DNA from 2 places in the Gemella sp. 27098_8_149 genome. Region 2 is predicted to be linked to the other one. Evidence: riboswitches for the same ligand, from Rfam matches in the RefSeq annotation. Region 2 holds a riboswitch; the other holds the start of a gene.
What was found. Region 2 has a riboswitch for lysine ahead of O3801_RS01460 (amino acid permease). Riboswitches for the same ligand answer to the same signal wherever they lie in the genome.
Positions count from the first base shown of each region.

Region 1: another riboswitch for lysine. It lies ahead of lysA (diaminopimelate decarboxylase); the one in region 2 lies ahead of O3801_RS01460 (amino acid permease).

Region 1 covers NZ_JAPWCB010000004.1:3,832-12,186, forward strand. Annotated here, with positions in the region: gene O3801_RS02755 (restriction endonuclease) at 99-989, shown strand; gene O3801_RS02760 (ISL3 family transposase) at 1,178-2,518, shown strand; gene O3801_RS02765 (thioredoxin family protein) at 2,569-2,892, opposite strand; lysine riboswitch at 3,106-3,241, shown strand; gene lysA (diaminopimelate decarboxylase) at 3,338-4,630, shown strand; gene dapA (4-hydroxy-tetrahydrodipicolinate synthase) at 4,694-5,584, shown strand; gene dapB (4-hydroxy-tetrahydrodipicolinate reductase) at 5,587-6,330, shown strand; gene dapD (2,3,4,5-tetrahydropyridine-2,6-dicarboxylate N-acetyltransferase) at 6,799-7,500, shown strand; gene O3801_RS02790 (M20 metallopeptidase family protein) at 7,518-8,355, shown strand, end outside.
Region 2 covers NZ_JAPWCB010000002.1:60,438-68,792, forward strand. Annotated here, with positions in the region: gene O3801_RS01440 (alpha/beta hydrolase) at 1-255, shown strand, start outside; gene O3801_RS01445 (esterase family protein) at 287-1,027, shown strand; gene O3801_RS01450 (ATP-grasp domain-containing protein) at 1,053-2,216, shown strand; gene O3801_RS01455 (fructose-1,6-bisphosphatase) at 2,394-4,340, shown strand; lysine riboswitch at 4,738-4,916, shown strand; gene O3801_RS01460 (amino acid permease) at 5,004-6,500, shown strand; gene O3801_RS01465 (RelA/SpoT family protein) at 6,893-8,355, shown strand, end outside.

The DNA.
Region 1 (8,355 bases), on a different contig from region 2:
CTATATAAAAGATGGTTATTTTTTATTGTCTTTTTTTATGTACATGATTTATGCTATAATAAAGTTGATATTAATTGATTTCATATTAGGAGAAGGATATGTTTAAGAAATGTTGCAGTAGTAGAAGAGAAAAAAATTATAAAATACACCACAGTCCTAGACCAATTAAACTTTCAGAAGAAATGGATACTGTAATAAAAGAATTACTTTGGTATACTCCGAATATTGATTCATACCAATCAGATAAAAATGAATTAATTTCTGATAAGATATATGATGAATTTTCATTTACCTATGTTATGAATCAAATGGGAATGAATGAAAGTCGTGATGTGAAGTGGATAGGTTCAAAGGATGTTATAAGTAATGATGAATGGAGATTTTTTGAGGGGAATATTTGTTCTAATTGTCAAAAAATAATAGTTGCGAAATATACTACATTTTCAAAAATAAATGCTTTATTAACTGCCATTAGAAACTGTATAGCACATGGTCATTTTGCCATAGTGGAGGATTATATTATTGGATTTAATAGGAAATTATTAACAAAAGATCCTGAGGGATTAAAGAAATCTGTTATTAAGATTAAACCTAAACCATTACTTGCAGCTTTAGAGAAGTTGACTTCACCAATAGGTAAAGAATTATTACTAGCATATGCTTTTAAAAATGTTGGTTATAAAGTTACGGAACCAAAAAATAGAAGTGCAGACTTTGATTTATGTCTTGAGAAAAAAGGAAAGAAATATGTAGTAGAAATAAAATCATATAAAGGTCAGACATATTTACATCCTGAGCATGTTATGAGATTTCTTAAGAGAGCAGAAGAAAAAGTACCTGACTATGAAAAGATATTACTTATTGATACATCGAGGGTGACCAAGTCAGTAAGGCAATTAGAATCGAAAATTAAAGGTTTTAGAATTGTTGATATAAATGATGTAAAACTATTACTAGGTGAAGAACCTGTAGATATATTAGCAAAATAAATCTATAACTAATAACAAGAGCGATTCAAAAATAATAACTTTGAATCGCTCTTATTTTTTATGGTTGTATACTAAATCCGGGGCATGGAAAAATTCCAGCCCCGGATTTCTATTTTTATATGCAAAAAGACAAATATCCAATATAATTAAAGTGTAGAAAAATAATTAACTAAGAAAGGATATTTGTCATGTCTAATTTTATCACAAATTTACTATTAATAAAAGACCAAAATATAACTATGAAGGATAAACTTGATTTAATCAATATAGATGGTCAAGATACATTCTTATTTCATGGGACTTTATCATATGAACCAAAGTGTTGCACAAACTGCGGTTGTAAAAAAGAAGGAAATAATATAGTTAAAAATGGATTTGGAGATCCGTTAAAAGTAGCTTTATTAAAGATGTCAGAATGCCCTACATACCTTAGATTAAAGAAACAACGTTTCAAATGTAGAGAATGTAATTCTAAGTTTTGTGCTGAAACACCATTTGTAAAAAAACACTGCAGTATATCTAAAAACCTTCTACTTCACATTATGAAGAATCTTTCTAAGACGCTATCATTTAAAGATATAGCTGAATTAAGTAATGTATCAGTATCTACAGTAGTAAGGGTAATGAAATCATGTAGAGAAGCTGTAGAAGTTAAGACTCATTCAAACCTACCAAAGCACCTATGTTTTGACGAGATAAAGTCAACTAAAGATAGTAAAAATGGAATGAGCTTCGTATTCTTAGATGCTAAAACACATGATTTTATAGATATAGTAGATGGACGAACACAACATATATTAAAACAATACTTTATGAGATACCCAAGAAAAGTAAGGAAGAAAGTAAAAACGATCTGTATAGATATTTACCCACCTTATATGAATATGATTAGAGAAATGTTCCCTAATGCTGAGATAATTATAGATAGATTTCATATGGTTCAAAATATTAATAGAGAATTAAACAAAGCTAGAGTAAAACTAATGAATCAATATAAGAATAAAAAAGGCTCTACTTACACTATTTTAAAGAATTTCTGGAAAGTAATATTGGAAGATAGAGATAAAGTAAATTCAATAAAAACATTCTATTCTAGAAGCTTTAAACGCTATGTAACTAGAAAGGAAGTATTAGATTATATATTAGCTATAGATGCTGAATTTACAGCTAGTTATGAAAGAGTTCATGAGATAAGAGAAGCTATTAAGACTAAAGATTCTGTAGAATTAGAGAAGTATATAGATATGGATACTAGAGGATTATCTAAAGGTGTAACTAAAGCTATAAATACTATGAAAAAGCATAAAGAATATATGCTTAACGCTATTAAATATAAGTATTCTAATGGTCCATTAGAAGGATTTAATAATAAGATAAAATTACTAAAGAGAGTATCTTATGGATATTCTAGCTTTAGTAATTTCAGATTACGCATTTTAATTATGTCTAGATTATTTGTTTCTGAATATAAAAATAATGTTAAACTTAGTGAAAGTAAGAAAAAATCTAAGCAGCAAAATGCTGCCTAGATCTTATTTCCTATTTTTCTCCATGCCCCGAATTTGACAAAGAGCCTTTTTTATTTAATTTGTTCACTTACAGCACTTACTTTTTCTAGAATTTCATCTAGACTGAAGTAGCCGCTTTTTTGAATAGATAGTCTTCCTTCGATATATACTTCTACAGTTGGTGCTGAAAGAATACCACGCTGTGCAGCAATTTCCATATTTTCTTCTAATGAAATGTAGTATGCTGCGATATCTTTGTGATCTTCTTGCCACGTAGTAATTCTGTTTTTTATTGAATGACATGGCATACATGTTGTTGATCCGTATTGAATAATCGCTATATCATTATCACTGATAATTTTATTTAAGTCGTCATTTTTTGTGAAATTAATCATATTTTATAATCCTTTATTTTTTTATATAAGAAGAAGTATAGTATGCTGTCTTCTTTTAATATGTGTATATTATAGTTGTTTTAAAAGTTAATTACAACTATTATTAATTGTGTATATACATGGTTCAAAAATAGAATATTATAAAAATTTTCTGAAAACTGTTGACAATAATTTTAAAACATGATATTATTTATACAACGTAAATAGATAAGTATTATAAAAAGAGGCCGCGATGACTAATTTAAAAGGTAGCATCGCCGAAGTGATTAAATTCACTGGGGTTATGTCGAATAGGCATAACACTGTCATTAGAAAATGCCCATTTTCTTCATGGTGAGCTTTTTATAATAAGGGCAAGAGGAATAGGATAGAATTATAAGCTAGACTACAAGAACCTTTTGTTCTTGTAGTCTATTTTTTATAACATTTTATGAAGGAGAAGATAATGAGATTATTTGATGGTATGACAGTAGAAAATGGTGAACTGAATATTTCAGGAGTTGGAGTAAGTGAGTTAAAAGCTCAATATGGTACACCACTTTATGTTTATGACGAAAATATGTTAGTGAACCAATGTAGAACTTTTATTAATAATTTCAAAAGTTCAAGATTTAAAACAGAAGTTCTTTACGCATCGAAAGCTTTTAGTTGTTTAGAAGTATTAAGAATTGCGGGTAGAGAGGGCTTAGGTGTTGATGTGGTTTCACTTGGTGAGATTCATACAGCATACAAAGCTGGTTATGATATGAAACGAGCTTATTTCCATGGAAATAATAAAACTCGTGAAGAATTACAATATGCTCTAGAAGTTGGAGTAGGAACTATCGTTGTAGATAACGACTATGAATATGAAATGATTAATGAAATCGTAAGAGAGAGTGGAAATACTATAGATGTACTTCTAAGAATAAATACTGGTATCGACGCTCATACTCATGAATACATCAAAACAGCAAAAGATGATTCAAAATTTGGTTACTCAGTATACGATGAAACAATATATGATTTAATCGCAGATATTAATAATCAAAGCAATCTTAACTTCGTAGGATTCCACTCACACATCGGATCACAAATTTTTGAAAAAACTTCATTTTTCGAAGCTGTAAAAGTAGTAATGGAATTTACGAAAAAAGTTCAAGAAAGATTAGGTTTAACTATAAGTGTTCTTAACCTAGGTGGAGGTTTTGGAGTTTATTACACTGAAGAGGATAGACCTTTTGAACTTGTTGAATTTTTAAGAGAGTATATCGAAGTAGTTGAACGTGAAAGTGATAATTTCGGATTAGACTTAACTAAGGTAGTTATTGAACCTGGTAGAAGTTTAACGTGTAACGCTGGTAGCACATTATACAGTGTTGGTGGAGTTAAGAAGACTTTTGCAGGTCGTGAATATGTGTTTGTTGATGGAGGTATGGCAGATAATCCTCGTTATGCATTATATAAAGCAAAATATGAGGCTATGTTAGCTAACAAGATGAGCGAAGAAGCAGATACAACTTATACAGTTGCAGGTAAATGCTGTGAGTCTGGAGATATGTTAGTAATGGATGCGAATTTACCTAAAGCTGAGCAAGGTGACTTACTATTAGTATCATCGACTGGAGCATATAACTATAGTATGAGTAGCAACTACAATAGATTACCGAAATTACCGGTAGTATTTGTAAAAGATGGAAGTAGTCGCCTAGTAGTAAAAGGTGAAACTTTAGAAGATTTAATTAGACAAGATTTTTAATACATAAAAATATAAAACAATATTAAAAAAATATAAAAAGATAGATACAAGGAGAAAAATATTATGACAATTTATACAGGAAGCGGAGTAGCAATAGTAACACCATTTTTCGAGGATGGAAGTGTAGATTATGAAACATTTGGAGAGTTAATCGAATTCCAAATTAGTGAAGGAACAGATGCAATTATCGTAGCGGGAACTACTGGTGAGAGTTCAACTATGCCTGACGATGAACAAGTAGCGGTAATTAAATTTGCGATTGATAGAGTAGCAGGACGTGTACCAGTTATCGCAGGTAGTGGGGTTAACGATACAGCTCACTCAATTAGATTAAGCCAAGAGATTGAAAAATTAGGACCGGATGCATTATTAGTAGTAACTCCTTACTACATCAAAACTAGCCAACAAGGTTTAATCGAGCACTTCGAAGCTATCGCTAATAGTGTTGATTTACCAATCGTACTTTATAATGTACCAGGAAGAACTGGGCAAGTTATGGCGCCTGAGACTATTTTACACTTATCTCAACACAAAAACATCGTGGCATATAAAGATGCTGTAGGTGATATCGCTCATACTTTAGCAGTTAGAAACTTAGTAGGTGATAACATCGATATTTACTCAGGAAATGATGATATTAACGTACCGATTATTTTAGCGGGTGGTAAAGGGACAATCTCTGTTCTAGCTAACGTTTATCCAAAAGCAACTCACTTAATGTGTAAATATGCTTTAGAAAGACAAGTAGATAAAGCTTTCGGACTTCAACTTAAATATTTAGACTTCATCCACATGTTATTCGCTGAGCCAAATCCAATGCCAGTTAAAAAATGTGTAGAATTAATTGGAAAATCAGCTTGTCACTACCGTCTACCTATGACACACGTTGCTCCAACATTAGCAACAAGATTAGAGCAAGAGATCGCAAGACTTAATTCATTACAAGGAGAGTAAAAATGAGAGTTTTATTAAGTGGTTATAATGGAACTATGGGACAAGTTCTAAAAAACTATATTCAAGACAGTACTGATTTAGAAATTGTTGCAGGTGTAGGCCGTGAATTACTAGAAGAGAAATTTCCTACTTATACTTCATATGAAGGCTTAGAAAAAATTGCTGATGTGATTATTGATTTTTCGCATCACGCAGGTACAGAAGAACTAGTAGAGTATGCAAAACGTACTGGAACAAAAGTTGTAATTGCTACGACTGGTCACACTCAAGAAGAATTAGAATTAATCGATGAACTAGCTACACAAGTAGGGGTAGTTTATGCAGGGAATTATAGTTTAGGAGTAAATGTTTTAGTAGAATTAGTAAAAAAAGCTAGTGAATTGTTACTAGGATATGATATCGAAGTTATTGAAAAACACCACAATAAAAAAGTTGATGCGCCTAGTGGAACTGCAAAAATGTTAGTAGATGCGGTCAAAGATGTAGAAGAGTACACTAGAGTTTATGGTCGTCATGGAGATATGAAACGTCAAGAAAAAGAGATTGGAATTCATGCGGTTCGTGGTGGAACTATAGTAGGTGAACATGAAGTGATTTTTGCTGGAGAAGATGAAGTAATTGAGATTAAACATACAGCTCTAAGTAAAAAAATGTTTGCAAAAGGATCTGTTACAGCTGCACAATGGCTAAACACTGTAGAAGAACCTAGATTATATTCTATGAAAGATGTACTAGGTATAAAATAATAAAGTCAGGAGGGATTCAAGAGACTCTGTATAGGAGTTTAATTGAATCATCGCCACTCAGTTTATAAAAATATCAATATACACGGGGCTGCGCCAAAAGTAGTAGATTTTAAAAATAGTTTACATGAAAATTCATAGCCTCAGCAGTAGACACAATCCAATCAGTTTCGTCTTATGACTCACTTCTTGGTGTGTCCTTGCATACGTTATACGTAAGAATTTTAACGTGTCTTTGGCACTAAAAATTCTAACGTACAACGCAAGTGGTTTATTGATATCTAAAATCGCTTTATAAAAGCTTTTTAGATATCTAATAAACTGTGCGGGGGGTGACTCTACAAAACCGATTTCTACGAAATCGCGATTTTTGAGTCACTCCCTAAAAAAATACTATAATAAAGTTAGATTGACATATGTAAAAATTAGATATAAAATAGAAAAAAATTGTATAGATTATAGGAGAAAGAAATGAAATCAACAGAAGAAATTATTAAATTTATAGCAACATCAAAAAAGAAAACACCGGTAAAAGTTTACGTTAATTTTAACGCTGATGTAGAATTTACAGAAACTTTAGAAGTTTATGGTGAAGGAAATTCAAGAGTAATTTTTGCAGATTTCGCTGATTGGGTGGAATTTTACGAAGCTAACAAAGCTGTGGTAGTAAATCACCGTGTAGAAAATGATCGCCGTAATAGTGGTGTACCGATGATTGATTTAACTCAGTTTAATGCTCGTATTGAACCAGGATGTTCTATCCGTGAACACGTTAGTATTGGGGATAATGCGGTTATCATGATGGGTGCTGTTATTAATATCGGAGCTAAAATTGGTAAAAACACTATGATCGATATGAATGCTATTTTAGGTGGACGTGCAGAAGTTGGGGAAAACTCTCACGTTGGTGCTGGATCTGTCTTATCAGGTGTTATTGAACCAGCCAATGCTACACCAGTACGAGTAGGTAACAATGTTCTTATCGGTGCTAATGCTGTAGTATTAGAAGGTGTTCAAATTGGAGACAATGCCGTTGTTGCAGCAGGAAGTGTAGTAACAAAAGACGTAGCTAGTGGGGATGTAGTAGCGGGTGTTCCTGCACGAGTAATCAAAACACGTAGTGAAGTTGCAGAAGAAAAAGTGGATATTATCGCAGAATTAAGAAACTTATAATAAAGTAGGAAAAGAAGATGAAAGTAATTACTGAAGAGAATTTAACATCATGGCGTAGGCATCTGCACCAAAATCCAGAGTTATCTTTGGAAGAGTATAAAACAAAAGAATTTATCGCTAGTGTTTTAAAAGAATACGGTATAGAGTATCAAGAGGCACTTGAGACAGGACTAGTAGTGATTTTTAAAGCTAGTGTTGAAACTAAAGATACGATTTTATTTAGAGCGGACATTGATGCACTTCCTATTTCAGAGGAAAATGATGTTGATTTTAAATCAAATAATGATGGTGTAATGCACGCTTGTGGTCATGATGGACATACTACTATGCTTTTAGGTAGTGTTATAGAAGCTGCTGATTATTATAAAAATAACGATACAAAGGTAAATAGTATTTTTGTATTTCAACCTGCTGAAGAAACTTTTGGTGGTGGAAATTTATTAATCAATGATTTTGACTTCTCACCGTATAATATTTTAGCAAGTTATGCATTACATATGAATCCAGATTATCCAGAAGGACATATAGTTTCTAAACCGAAAGAAATTATGGCTAGTGCTAATGAATATAGAATTTATATCAAAGGACGTGCAGCTCACGTAGGTTTAAAAAATACTGGAATTGATGCCCTTAATGTAGCTACAATGTTTTTCCAAGAGATGTTAAAACTTAATGCGTTACACACTAAAGCACGTAACACTAACATTATTCATATTGGTAAAATGTACGGTGGAGATGCGATGAATGTCGTTGCTGAGAATGCATATATGGAGGGAACGATTAGAACATATAGTATGGAAGATTTAGCGGCGATTAAAGCTGCGATCGAAAATACGCGTGTAGGACTTGAGCATC
Region 2 (8,355 bases):
CATAAAGTTTCTGAGCAAAGAGTATATATTGAAGTTGGAACAAATGAAGGTGATGATACAGATAAACAATTAGCAAATGGTAACTTAAAACAATTATATATTGATGCAAGTTTAGACTATTATCGTCAGTTAATTGATGCTGGATTATCAACAAGTGAAATTAAGTTAAATGTTGTAGCTAATGGAGAACACAGTGAAGAGTGTTGGGCTAAATATTTACCAGAATGTTTAAGATTTATAAGTGAAAATTGGTAAAAATATTTTTTAGAAAATGGAGGTTTTTAGTTTGAATATAGAAAATTTAAGTCATTATAGTGGAAATTTAGGAAGAGAGATGGTTCTTAATAGGTATGGACATGCGGGATTACCGATTGTTGTGTTTCCATCATCGGGTGGGACACACAATGAGTATTATGATTTTGGTATGATTCATGCTTGTGAAAGATTCATCAATGAAGGAAAAGTACAATTTTTTACTTTATCAAGTGTTGATAGTGAATCGTGGTTATGCGACTGGAAAAATGGGCATGATAGAGCATTAGCTCATACACAGTATGAAAAATATGTCATTGAAGAAGCCATTCCGTTTATTAAACATAAAACAGGATGGTTTGGACAAATGATGGCTACTGGATGTAGCATGGGAGGATACCACTCGTTTAATATTTTCCTACAACATCCAGATGTATTTGGAAAAGTAATTTCACTTAGTGGAGTTTATGATGCTAGATTTTTCGTAGGTGAATATGGAAATGATGAGTTAATATATAGAAATTCACCTAGTGATAATATTTGGAATCAAAATGATGGGTGGTTTATTGATCACTATAGAAACGCTGATATTATTGTATGTACAGGGTTAGGTCCATGGGAACAAGATGGATTACCATCATTTTATAGTTTGAAAAGAGCATTTGAAGAAAAGAATATTCCAGCATGGTTTGATGTATGGGGCGAAGATGTTGCACATGATTGGCCTTGGTGGAGAATACAAATGCCATACTTTTTAGATAAGTTAAATTTATAATAAAGTTAAGAGGAGACAAAGATTTATGAATTACATAGTTATATCACCATATTACCCACACAATTTTCAAAAATTTTCTATTGAGTTAAAAAATCAAGGTATTAATGTACTTGGAATTGGAGAAGAACCATATGAACAACTTGATCAAAGACTTAAAGAAGCTTTAACTGAGTATTTTAGAGTTAATAGTCTTGATGATGTTGATGAAGTAAAACGTGCTGTTGCATTCTTATATCACAAACATGGGCACATTGATAGAATAGAATCACAAAATGAGCACTGGATGGAACTAGATGCTGCACTTCGCACACAATTTAATGTGTTTGGTTTAAAAGAACACGATCTTAAGAAAACAAAGCACAAATCAGAGATGAAAAAATACTTCGAAAAAGCTGGGGTTCCTGTAGTACCAGGTTTCTTAGTGAAAAAAGAAGGAGACATCGAAAAAGGTGTTAAAAAATTAAAATTACCATTAATAGCCAAGCCTGATAATGGTGTAGGAGCGTCAGCAACTTATAAACTTAAAGATAAGAAAGATGTAGAAAATTTCAAAAAAGAATGGGATGGAACTACACATTATTTCTTAGAGCCTTTTGTAGATAACTCTGATATCGTGACTTTTGATGGATTAGTAGATGCTAAGGGGAATATTGTTTTCTATACTAGTATCGTTTATTACCATACTCCATTAGATTTATTAAATAATAATACTCTTGATTGGGTTTATTATATCGATAAGGATTTAGATCCAAAATTAGTAGAATATGGTAAAAATGCAGTAAAAGCATTTGGTATGAAAGAGAGATTTTTCCATATTGAATTTTTCAAAACTAAAGATGATTATATAGCGATCGAGTATAATAACCGTCCAGCTGGAGCTTTTGCAGTAGATGTGTATAACTTTGCTCATTCAACAGATTATTTCAGAGTATATGCTGAAGTTGCTAATGGAACATTCAATGGATTAAGTGTGGATGAAAAATACGGATTAGCTTCAACTCGCCGTGATTATAAAGACTATGTACATTCAGATGAAGAAATCAGAAATAAATATCAAGATAAATTAAAAGCTGTATTAAGAATGCCTGAAGCTTTCGCTGAATTACAAGGTAATACAATGTATGTTCTTGTTGCTGATACTCTTGAAGAAATGAAAGAGATGGAAAGATTCGTAGGAAAATTAAAATAATTTTATAAGAGAAATATGATACTAATGTTAAACAGTTAGTATCATATTTCTTTTAATTTTATATTTTGAGGAATAATATGTAATAACTTTTGACTCCTTTTGACAACGTGTACATTTCTTGAATTACCAAAAGAAGTGTGTTAAGATTTAGATGAAAATCATAAAAAGGAGATTAGCATGAAAATATCTAGAGAACATTTAGAATTACTAGCGGGAAATTTTCAGAGTATAGATGAAACAACTAAGGAAATAATTAATTTAGAGGCTATATTAACACTTCCTAAAGGGACAGAACATTTTTTAAGTGATATTCATGGTGAATATGAAGCCTTCGATCATATTTTAAGAAATGGTTCAGGTATAATTAAAGAAAAGCTTAAAGAGGTATTCGGTAACAGACTTCCTAGGAAAGATTTAAATCTTCTAGCTACTATTATATATTATCCAGAAGAAAAACTAAATTTTATAAGAAAAGAATATGATATATGTGATTATAAAGAATTTCAAAAGATAATACTTCTTCGATTATTAGAAGTAACGCAAGTAGCAGCAAGGAAGTACACTAGATCTAAAGTTAGAAAAATTTTACCAAAAGATTTTAAATATATTATTGATGAATTGCTTTATAAAATGCAAAGTAGTGATAAAAATGACTATTATGATAAAATTCTTGAGAATATTATTGAATTAGGTGCTGGTGACAAGTTTATCATTGAATTATCATTAAGTATTCACAAGTTAACAATTGATCACTTGCATATAGTTGGGGATATTTATGATAGAGGACCTTTCCCGGATAAAATAATGGATAGACTACTAGATTATCATTCTGTTGATATTCAATGGGGAAATCACGATATGTTATGGATTGGTGCTTATTTAGGAGATAGAATTTCATTAGCGAATGTAATCAGAATATGTGCAAGATATGATAACTTAGATATTATAGAAGATAGATATGGAATTCCTATTCGAAATTTACTAAACTTTAGTGAAAAGTATTATAAAGATGATGATTGTAAAGAGTTTTTACCAAAATTATCTAAAGATGACGAGTTAAAATATAGTGAACATGAAATTATGCAAATAGCTAGAATGCATAAGGCTATGGCAATAATTCAATTCAAATTAGAAAAACAGATTATTGATAAACATCCAGAGTTTGATTTAGAGTCGCGTGCACTATTGGATAAAATTGACTTTGAAAAAGAAACTGTAAAAATTTATGGTAAAGAATATCCATTAACTTCATGCAATTTCCCAACGGTTGATAAAGAAAATCCATACTTATTAACCGATGAAGAAGAAAAAATTATAAATAAATTAAAAGAATCATTTATAGCAAGTGAAAAGTTAAAAAAACATGTAGAATTATTTATTAACAAGGGTGGCATGTATTGTTGTTATAATGGGAATCTACTTCTTCATGGGTGTATGCCAGTAGATGAGAATGGAAACTTCCAGGAATTCTCTTATGGAGGTAAGAAATACTCTGGTAAAAACCTATTGGACTTTTTTGATAAAAAAATTCGTAGTATATTTTATTGTGGTTGTAGAGAAGATAATGGGTTGTTCTTTTACTTATGGCAAGGTCGCTATTCTCCGTTATTTGGTAAATGTGACATGACAACGTTCGAAAGATACTTTATAGAGGATAAATCTACTCATGAAGAAGTAAAAAATGCTTATTATGAACTAAGAGATAATGAAGAGTTTTGTATTAAGTTATTAAATGAGTTTGGCTTAACTAGTGAGGGACATATTATAAATGGGCATACTCCTGTTAAGGAAACAAAAGGAGAAAATCCGATTAAAGCCAATGGTAGAACGATTGTTATTGATGGTGGAATGTCTAGAGCATATCATAAAACGACAGGACATGGTGGTTATACTTTAACTTACAATTCTTATGGGTTACAGATAATGAGTCATGATATTTTCCAAAGTAAAGAAGAAGCAATCAAAAATGAGACGGATATTATTTCAACTAAGAGAGTTGTAGATAAATTATGTAGAAAAAAAGTAGCGGACACAGATAGCGGAGCAAGAATACAAAAACAAATTGAATTATTAAAAATTTTATTAGAAGAATATCGCCAAGGGGCAATTTGTGAAAGATATTAGGTAATATAAATCGATATTCTGAGTTTCTTTGTATTGAAGGGGGAGAGATGATGAAGATTTTATTAAGTATACTAGAAATTTTAATGATATTAGGGATAATTACAAACTATAAATTATTGAAAAAAAGAAAAGAAAAAAAGAAGAATGATTAATTAGTCATTTGTTTATCAAACTGATAGATATGAAAAGATACTTGCTTGTATAATAAAAGAAAGAAGGAGGTTTCAAGCCTCTTCTTTCTTTATATAAAGTATTAATGTAATGAATATTATTCTTATAAAAGTATAATATATACAATATTTAAGAGAATTTTTAGAAAAATTAAAATTTTTATTGACAATTGTAAAAAAGTATAATATACTAATAAACAGTTAATTGAATATGTACCTCACAAAGTAAGTGAGGTAGAGGTTGCGATTTTTATCAGTAGGGTAATTGAAAGTATAGGACTTGATGATATTACTTGAAAGGAAACATCGCCGAAATGATATTAATCCTATGTTAATATTGTTGGGCCTATATTGAACTAAGTATAGGACTGTCATAGTCGTGAGGCTATGTTGCGCTACTAATATCTTGTTTTGGAGAGATAATGTGAAGTATAACTCCGTGCAAATATGGTAGGAGGTTATGCTTTTTTATTTTATCAAGGAGGTTTTTATTATGACAAACAACAGCAATAACAATAATGCAACAGAAGTAAAAAGAAATTTACGATCACGTCATATTAGTATGATTGCTATCGGAGGATGTATCGGTAGTGGATTATTCATGACAAGTGGTCAAGCAATTCAAAGTGCGGGACCTGGGGGAGCTATTGTAGCTTACCTGTGTATCGGACTTATGGTATATTTCTTAATGACATCATTAGGGGAAATGGCAACATATCTTCCTACATCAGGGTCATTTAGTACATATGCTACACGTTATGTGGATCCTTCATTAGGATTTGCTTTAGGATGGAACTATTGGTTTAACTGGGTAATTACAGTAGCAGCTGACGTAGAATTATCTGCATTAGCAATCAGTTATTGGGAGCCTATGCGAGTACTTCCTCACTGGGCTTGGAGCTTATTATTCCTAGTTATTATTATCGCTTTAAACTCACTTAGTGTTAAAGTATATGGTGAAAGTGAATATTGGTTTGCACTTATTAAAGTAGTAGTAGTAATCATCTTCTTAGTAGTAGGATGTTTAACTATTTTTGGTATTTTAGGTGGAGAATACATTGGATTCAAAAACTTAACAATTGGTGATGCGCCATTCGTTGGAGAAGATTCTTCATTATCAGGACAAATCCTTGCAACTCTAGGAGTATTCTTAATTGCTGGATATTCATTCCAAGGTACTGAGTTAATCGGTATTACTGCTGGTGAAAGTGAAAACCCAGAGAAAAGTATTCCAAAAGCTGTAAAACAAGTATTTTGGAGAATTTTAATCTTCTACGTACTAGCTATCTTAGTAATCGGATTATTAATTCCTTATACTTCACCAGATTTATTAGGTGCTGCAAGTGCTGAAGAAATTGCTAAATCACCATTTACAATTGTCTTCAAAAATGCAGGATTCGCATTAGCAGCAAGTGTGATGAACGCAGTTATCCTTACATCGATCTTATCAGCTGGTAACTCAGGTATGTATGCATCTACAAGAATGCTTTATGCGATGAGTAAAGAAAAACTTGCATATCCAATTTTTGGACGTGTTACAAAATATGGAACACCTGTTATTTCATTAATCGCAACAGCTGTAGTGGTATTCTTAATCTTCTTAATCCAACTTACAAGTGCTAATGCTTATACTTATATCGTAGCAGCGAGTGGATTAACTGGATTTATCGCATGGTTAGGTATTGCATTAAGTCACTATAGATTCAGAAGAGCATTTATCGCTCAAGGTAAAGATTTAAATGAACTTAAATATAGAGCAAAATGGTTCCCAGTAGGTCCAATTATCGCTTTAGTATTATGTATCATCGTTATTATTGGTCAAGATACAGAGCTTATTACTAAAGGTGTTGTTAACTGGAGTGGAATGCTAACTACATATATGGGAGTTCCGATTTTCCTATTCTTCTATCTATACCACAAAATTAGATATAAAACAAAACTAATACCATTAGATAAAGTTGATTTATCTCAAGACGTAGATGTAAAATAATAAAAAAATTCAATCCTAGTTCGAATTCGAGCTAGGATTTTTTTGGGAGTGACTCAAAATCGTATTTCGGAGAAGTACGATTTTGTAGAGTCACCCCCGCACAGTTTATTAGATATCTAAAAAGCTTTAATAAAGCGAATTTAGATATCAATAAACCACTGCGTCTATGAGTTCTCAAATGTACTTTGTTACATTTTAGGGGCTTTTTGTCAGCTTCATTTTGATAAGCCTATAAATAGATCCAGAAAGTAGCTTAAATTTTAATTTTATATATAGTGAAGATTTGATATAAATACTTAAAATTTGAAATATTATAGTTGAATTAAAGGAAATTTTTTCAATTTTATGGTAAAATGAAGGGTAGATTAAATTACGAAAGAGGAGGAATTTCTGTGAATCTTGAATACCCATATAATTATGAAAATGTTGAAGATATGGCGAGTAAATATTTACCAGAAGAGCAAATAAAAACAATAAGAAAAGCTTATGAGTTTGCAAAAGTTGCTCACGAAGGACAATTTAGAAAATCAGGGGAACCATATATATTACACCCAGTTCAAGTTGCAGGAATTTTAACTGAGCTTAAATTAGATTATGCAACGATTTGTGCTGGTTTCTTGCATGATGTTGTAGAAGATACTAAATATACATTTGATGATATTAAAGAAACTTTCGGTGAAGATATAGCAGTAATAGTTGATGGAGTTACAAAGTTAGATAAAGTAAAATTCCGTTCTAAAAAGCAATCACAAGCAGAAAATCATAGAAAACTTTTTGTGTCTATAGCGAAGGACTTACGTGTTATTTTCGTTAAACTTGCGGATAGACTTCATAATATGAGAACTATGAAGTATATGCGAGAGGAAAAACAACGTGAAATTTCTAGTGAAACACTTGAAATTTATGCGCCTTTAGCTCATAGATTAGGGATAAGTTCTGTTAAATGGGAACTGGAAGATACATCGCTTAGATACTTACATCCATCTCAATATTTCTCTATAGTAGGAATGATGAAACAGAAAAGAAGTGCAAGAGAAGAGAGTATAAAAGATGCATGCTCAAGTATAACATCAATTTTAGCTGATAATAATATTGAAGCACAGGTAACAGGTAGACCAAAACATATTTATAGTATTTATAAAAAAATGGTTAAGCAAAATAAAACTTTTGACCAGATTTATGATTTGTTAGCTGTGCGTGTTTTAGTAGATAGTGTAGCTGATTGTTATGCAACCTTAGGACTTGTAAATAATCTCTGGGTTCCAATTCCTGGAAGAATTAAAGATTATATCGCAATGCCAAAACCGAATATGTATCAGTCACTTCACACAACAGTAATTGCACCGGACGGGCAAACTTTAGAAGTTCAAATTAGAACTTATGAAATGCATGAAATTGCCGAAAAAGGGATTGCCGCTCACTGGGCTTATAAAGAAGGTAAGAAGGTTAATAAAAATAATAATTTCTATGAAAAATTAAATTGGTTCCAAAAAATTGCGGAAAATGATGAAACTGAAGCGACTGCTGAAAGTTTTATGGAATCATTGAAAGTAGACCTATTAAGTGATAAAATCTATGTGTTTACACCTAATAGTGATATTATAGAACTACCAAAAGGATCATGTATTGTTGACTTTGCATATGCGATTCATTCAGAAGTTGGTAATAAGATGGTAGGGGCTACTGTAAATGACAAGATAGAACCATTCGATTATGTGTTATCAACTGGTGAAATTTGTGATATTCGTACTAGTAAAAACTCTACAGGGCCAAAACGCTCATGGCTAGAGATAGCTACATCATCTCAAACTAAATCAAAAATTAAAGCATTCTTCAAAAAAGCAGCGCGTGAAGA